One region of the Bacillus sp. FSL H8-0534 genome, then DNA from elsewhere that is predicted to be linked to it. Evidence: riboswitches for the same ligand, from Rfam matches in the RefSeq annotation. Region 1 holds a riboswitch; each other region holds the start of a gene.

The links. A riboswitch is a leader RNA that binds a small molecule or an ion and turns the genes downstream of it on or off. The one in region 1 is predicted to bind cyclic di-AMP.
Region 2: another riboswitch for cyclic di-AMP. It lies ahead of MHH71_RS06290 (APC family permease); the one in region 1 lies ahead of MHH71_RS07170 (potassium-transporting ATPase subunit KdpA).
Region 3: another riboswitch for cyclic di-AMP. It lies ahead of MHH71_RS12110 (hypothetical protein); the one in region 1 lies ahead of MHH71_RS07170 (potassium-transporting ATPase subunit KdpA).

Annotation. Positions count from the first base shown of each region.
Region 1 covers NZ_JBBOUC010000001.1:1,379,333-1,381,605, reverse strand. Annotated here, with positions in the region: gene MHH71_RS07175 (TlpA family protein disulfide reductase) at 68-622, shown strand; cyclic di-AMP (ydaO/yuaA leader) riboswitch at 861-1,002, shown strand; partial or broken gene MHH71_RS07170 (potassium-transporting ATPase subunit KdpA) at 1,112-2,158, shown strand.
Region 2 covers NZ_JBBOUC010000001.1:1,209,548-1,211,820, reverse strand. Annotated here, with positions in the region: gene MHH71_RS06295 (PAS domain S-box protein) at 1-313, opposite strand, end outside; cyclic di-AMP (ydaO/yuaA leader) riboswitch at 692-840, shown strand; gene MHH71_RS06290 (APC family permease) at 982-2,273, shown strand, end outside.
Region 3 covers NZ_JBBOUC010000001.1:2,355,013-2,357,285, reverse strand. Annotated here, with positions in the region: gene MHH71_RS12120 (thiazole biosynthesis adenylyltransferase ThiF) at 1-82, shown strand, start outside; gene thiD (bifunctional hydroxymethylpyrimidine kinase/phosphomethylpyrimidine kinase) at 89-901, shown strand; cyclic di-AMP (ydaO/yuaA leader) riboswitch at 1,153-1,300, shown strand; gene MHH71_RS12110 (hypothetical protein) at 1,394-1,792, shown strand; gene MHH71_RS12105 (hypothetical protein) at 1,806-2,027, shown strand.

The DNA.
Region 1 (2,273 bases):
ATAAAGGAAAGGTGTGTGATATACCGAAGTTAAATAAAAAGTGAACTCGATAATGGGAGGAAAAATAGTGAAAAAATTAATTGTAATTATACTAGCTGGAGCACTTATTTGGGCTGGAGTTAACTTTTATAATTCCAAGCAAGAAGAAAAAGAACGGAAAGCAAAACAAGCAGCACTGCAAGAGAAAGAAGTATTACCTCAAGTAGGATTTAAGGCGCCGAAAATCACACTAAAAGGATTAGACGGAAAGCTTTATTCATTAAATGATGCAAAAGGAAAACCGTATGTTATCAATTTCTGGGCGTCATGGTGTGGACCATGTGAAATGGAAGCGCCGGACTTAGTTCGTCTTTACGATAAATATAAAGGTGAAATCGAAATTTTTGCGGTGAATGCAACGATTGGAGATGCAGTACAAGAAGCAAAGGCGTTTGCAGATCGTTTTGGATTTAAGTTCCCAATTTTATTAGATATGGATGGGGTGGCGGGACTTGATTATAAAATTGTTTCACTGCCAACAACGTTTTTTGTTGATAAAGATGGGATTATTGTAGATCAAGCGCGTGGAGTATTACCTCCGGATCAGTTGGAAAAGAAATTCAAACAATTAATTGAGAAGTAAGAGGGGGATAAAGGTTACAAAGCTTCTCATAGGGATAGGAAATGGAAGTGGGTGATTTCCAATGATATCATTTTTCACTATTTCATGTGCTACTATATTTATAGAGATTAGCATTATTCATATGTATTGGGAGTTTATTGTGAGAAGATTCCTTCTTTTTTGTTTTCTCTCTCTTTACAACTATCATTTAGAGGAGTATATTAACAATCAGAATAGCTCAATGTAGATTTTACAGCCAAATAATAAATCGCTTAATCCACTTCAGGAGCGGGGGAACCAAATTTGTGCATTGTCACTAGGGGTGAATCCTTTTATAGGTAGGGCTACTCTCAAGGCCCGAATCCGACAGCTAACCTCGTCAGCGTTTTGAGAGGGGGGCTTGTGTGTGTAAAAAACACTAGGTGCAACCTGGTGTTTTCTTTTTATTCTCTTGATGGTAAAATATAACATTTGTTTTTGAGTGTAATGGAAACAGAGAGGGGAAAGAGGATGAACTGGCTTACAAGTCTAATTACAATTGGCCTATTCGTAATTGTTGCAAAACCGATGGGAGACTATATATACAATGCTTTTCAGCGTAAGGAACCATTTCAAAAGGTATTTGGCCCACTGGAAAACATCTTATTTAAAATTGCTGGGATTAAAGGGCATAGTCAGACTTGGAAACAATATATGTTTTGCTTAATGAGCACAAATTTTTTCTGTATCTTGGTTGTATATTCGATATTTCGATTACAAGGGATTCTTCCATTAAACCCGAATCACTTTTTAGGATTAGAACCAACATTAGCATTTCATACAGCAATTACATTTATGACGAATGCGAATTTACAACACTATGGGGGAGAAAGTAGTTTATCATATTTCTCTCAAATGGTAGGTGTGACATTTATGATGTTTGCGGCACCTGCAACTTCATTGTCAATTGGTATTACGTTTATTCGTGTACTAGCGGGGAAAAGAATAGGAAACTTCTTTGTTGATTTTGTACAAGCAATTACAAGAGTATTATTGCCAATTTCATTTGTGGCATCATTGATATTTGTGGTTTTAGGGACACCGCAAACACTGGATCCAACAATTGTTGTGAAAACGTTGGAAGGAACGGCACAAGAAATTCCTCGTGGACCGGTAGCGTCTTTGCTTTCTATTAAAGAACTTGGTGACAATGGAGGAGGTTTTTTGGGAACAGTTTCTGCGCATCCTTTTGAAAATCCCAATATGATAAGTAACGTGCTACAAATGATGTTACAAATGTTAATTCCGATGGCTTTTCCATTTGTATACGGAAGAATGGTTGGCAATCGGAAACAAGGTAGAATGTTTTTTATATCAATGTTCATTCTTTTGATTATCGGATTTTGTACGCTTGCTATATCTGAATTGAAGGGGAATCCATTGTTAAATCAATTAGGGATAGAAAGTTCACAAGGAAATATGGAAGGGAAAGAAACTCGTCTTGGCGTCATCTCTTCTGCTTTATATGCAACTGTTACAAGTGCCTCTGGAACAGGTGGTGTTAATACAACACATGATATCCATATTAATAACTAACCATAATTAGATATGGCTAGTTATTTTTTTTAGAAAAAACTTTCTCAATATGCTTTTTGATATAAAGAGAATCTATGTTCGTATTTTTTGTGGTAAA
Region 2 (2,273 bases), 170 kb from region 1:
TCAAAGATGGTCCCCAATTACCACCAAGATAGAAAATGCGCATAATTATAATAAATGTTATTGTAATCCAACCGGCCGTACGACCAAAATAAATGTACGAAATTATAAGAGGAGCCATTCGGAGATCATAAAACAATCCCATGTGCTTAAAATTAAAGACCATCAGAATAGCAGCTATGATACCGGCAACTACTCCTCCGTATAGCCGGTTTAATTTAGAATTAATATTCAAAATCAACACCCGAATGAATATAGCTGAGCTAACTAGGAAAGCAAAAATAGATAGATTAATGAAGAATCCTTTGAAAATCATGTAATATTCCTCCTCCCATTGAATATATTCGACAAAAAGTAAGGAAATCCTACAAATAAAACGGGTTTTAGATTTAATATTTCGAACAATAAGAGTATTAATAGGGGAACTGATAGAAGTAATCGATGGGTCTAGATATATGTATACTGTAGTTGAAAAAAGGTGAAGTCTATTCATTAATAGATAGCGTATATATAAATAATTTGATTGTGGTGCAAAAACTTCAAAAGCTAATTTTATATGATGCATTATATTCATTCACGAAGTAATACCCTATATAATCATCACAATTTTTCTATTTCTAAAAATTTAAGCCATTGTTTAAAAATTTTTGTTTACTTTTTCTAAATAAGGGAGTATGATAATCGACAGTTTCGAATTTCTAAATCGCTGAAACCTGATGGTACGGGGGAACCGTTTTTATGGATTGATACATAATCCAAGGGGTGAATCCTTGCAAAAGAGGTAGGGCTACTCACAGGCCCGAATCCGACAGCTAACCTCGTAAGCGTTATATGAGAAGGAAGGTGGAGCTTGTGCGACAAAAAAATTAATGTCTACAAGTCTATTTGTTATGGCTTGTAGACATTTTTTGTTTTCTGAAAAATAGCGTATTAATTTGACTAAAAGAGAAATGTACGTACAAAGTTATTGGAGAGTGGACAGCAGTGGTTTCAACTATAAAGAGGTTTTTAATTGGAAGACCCTTAAAATCAACCGAATTAGGAGAGCAAAAGCTTAATAAAACGAAAGCGTTAGCGATTCTATCTTCTGACGCATTATCATCGGTTGCCTATGGTCCGGAGCAAATATTGATTGCTCTATCTACGGTGGGGGCGTTAGCATTTTGGTATTCTATTCCAATCGCAATAGGAGTCTTAGTTTTGCTAACAGCTCTAATTTTGTCTTATAGACAAATTATTTTTGCCTATCCTCATGGCGGGGGAGCATATGTAGTATCAAAAGAAAATTTAGGTGTTAATCCAGGATTAATAGCTGGAGGTTCCTTATTAGTAGACTACATTTTAACGGTGGCAGTAAGTGTATCTGCAGGTACAGATGCTATTACATCTGCTTTTCCTAGCTTACATGCTCATAATGTAATTATTGCTATTATCTTTGTATTATTTATTACAATTTTGAACTTAAGAGGAGTAACGGAATCAGCTTCTATTTTAGCTTATCCCGTTTATTTATTTGTTTTAGCGTTATTTATATTAATCGGTGTAGGTATATACAACATTGTAACAGGTGAAGTCTCACCTAATTTGCATACACCAATTGGTACACCAGTAGCAGGGGTTAGTTTGTTTTTACTTTTAAAAGCATTTGCATCAGGTAGTTCTGCTTTGACAGGTGTTGAAGCCATTTCCAATGCGATTCCAAACTTTAAAGATCCGGCTCCTAAAAATGCTGCTAAAACGTTACTTGCGATGGGCTCCTTACTTGCAGTGTTATTTTCAGGAATCGTATATTTAGCTTACTATTATGGTATTACTCCAAGTGGAGAGGTAACAGTTGTTTCACAAATTGCCGAAGAAACATTTGGACGGAACTTCATGTATTTCTTTATTCAAGGAACAACAGCGTTGATATTAATACTTGCTGCTAATACTGGTTATTCTGCTTTTCCTTTATTAGCAGTTAATCTTGCAAAAGATAAGTTTATACCTAGAATGTTTACAGTTAGAGGAGACCGATTAGGGTATTCAAATGGAATTATCATACTTGGAATTGCTTCAATTCTTTTAATTATTGCTTTCCAAGGGCAAACAGAACATCTCATTCCACTTTATGCAGTAGGCGTGTTTATTCCATTTACGTTGTCCCAGTCTGGAATGGTGGTAAAATGGATTCGTGAAAAGCCTCAAGGATGGATTTTAAAATTAACGATTAATTTAACGGGTGCTATTATTAGTTTTATAGTTATGAGTATGTTCTTTTTAACTAAGTTTTCACA
Region 3 (2,273 bases), 980 kb from region 1:
CTTTCAAGATGGACGCGTACTTGTGCATGGAACAAAAGATATAGTAGAAGCAAAAACGATTTATCATCGCTATTTTGGATAGAAAAGGATGAGTGAGATGAAAGTGAATAAAGCTTTAACAATTGCTGGATCAGATAGCGGCGGTGGTGCAGGTATTCAAGCAGATTTAAAAACATTTCAAGAGCTTGGTGTATATGGAATGACAGCTATTACAGCTATTACAGCTCAAAACACACTTGGTGTGCAAGGAGTATATCCTGTTACACTTGAAGGGGTTCAGGAGCAATTAAATTCAATTGGTGCTGATTTAACACCAGATGCTGTTAAGCTTGGCATGCTATTTAGTAGTGAAATTATTAAGGTCGTTGCAGAAAATATTAAAAAGTTTGGCTGGAATAATATTGTACTAGATCCTGTTATGATTGCAAAAGGTGGAGCATCATTGTTACAACAAGAAGCTGTGCAAGCATTAAAGGAATATTTATTACCAATTGCAACAGTTGTGACTCCGAATGTACCGGAAGCAGAAGTATTAACAGAGATGGAGATTCATAACATCCAAGATAGTAAAGAAGCTGCAAAAGAGTTGCATAGATTAGGAGCCAAGTACGTTCTTATGAAAGGTGGACATGCGGATTATCAAGGAAATGAAGTTATTGATTTCTTATTTGATGGTGAACAATTTATTGAGTATAGAAGTGAAAGAATTGATTCAAAACAAACGCATGGTAGCGGTTGTACATTTGCATCTGCTGTAACGGCAGGACTTGCAAATGGGTATCCAATCGAAGAAGCGGTTCGAGAAGCGAAAAAGTTTATTAGCATAGCAATTGAACAGCAATTGAATATTGGAAGTGGTCATGGGCCAACGAACCATTTTGCATATAAAGTGAAACTTTAATCAGTGGAGAGCTTCATCCCCCACTGATTATTAGCCTTCACCAATCGGGCTTTTACAGGCAGTTGATTCCCCATCTAGTAGCTTTTGCTTTCGCTGCATTTTTGGGGATCTTACTGCCTGTTAATGCGGGGCAAACGTCAAGAAACCCGTGCATAAATATTCAAGTTTTGATGGGGAAGTCAGTTTTATAACTGGCTTTTTTTATTGTTTACTTTTTCCATATTTAGGAGTATTATATCAGCCAGAATCTGTTTTTTGTAACGCTGAGTCCGATTCATTTGGAGCGGAGGAACCAAATTGTGCATGGTCACTAGGGGTGAATCTTTCATGATGAAAGTAGGGCTACTCTCAAAGTCCGAATCCGACAGCTAACTTCGTAAGCGTCTTGAGAGAGGATGGTGCATGGATGGATACATCACTTCATCGGTCTGACTAGTATAGGAGAATATCAATCTATATTTGAATTCTTTTATGCTAAGGAGGATGATGTACATGGATGGGGAAAAAGAGGTAACGCTCATTTGTGTAGGGGAAGAGGAAAAAGTAAACAGTTTACGAGAATTAGTGCCTTTTCAACAAGATATGATTATTTTTACCGCAACTGAACATGTAGCGGCTGAAGTGCGAGCATGTGGATTTGAATCAACTTATTGTTGCAATGGTGAGCAGAATTTAACTAATATTTGCAAGAGGATTAAAAAAGTAATCCTGCTAGGAGATGAGCTTCCAACAGTTAGCTTTTTTACCGAGCGTATTCGATTTTCTTTTCAAGCACCTATTACAGTTGTCACAAGAAATAAAAGATATCCAGTAAGGCTCTATCAAACAATTGGAGCTACATTTGTAGTGTTTACAAATTGTGATAACATTTCTTTTTTATTTTTTGAATAGGGCGGGGGAAGTGATGATGAAGGTGTTATTACGCGAGGATATAGCGTATCGTTGGGCAGTATCAGTAGAGCGAGTTCAAGAATTAGCAATGGATTCTATGTTTCCAAAACCATATATGATATTGCCATCAGAAGAGAGTTTGTATTTAGAAACGGATATTATTGCGTATGAAATGTTGCATGTGGAACTAACACGAGTCTATATTCGTGGGAGAAACTTGCGTTCATTTTTATAATGCAAAAAGGGAATGAATTCAAGGTACTATTAAAACGGTACTCAAATTCATTCTCTTTTTTTATTTCATATTAAAAATCGATTTTGATGAAAAAGAAAGAAAAGACAAGGAAACAGATGATAAAATATTAATCTTAATCAATGTAAGCGTTTAAATGATGAAATATTTTCTTATTTTAGGTAATTTTACTCTTTACAAGTTAAATATAGAGGAGTATATTTACATTCATAAATTGTTCATAAATAT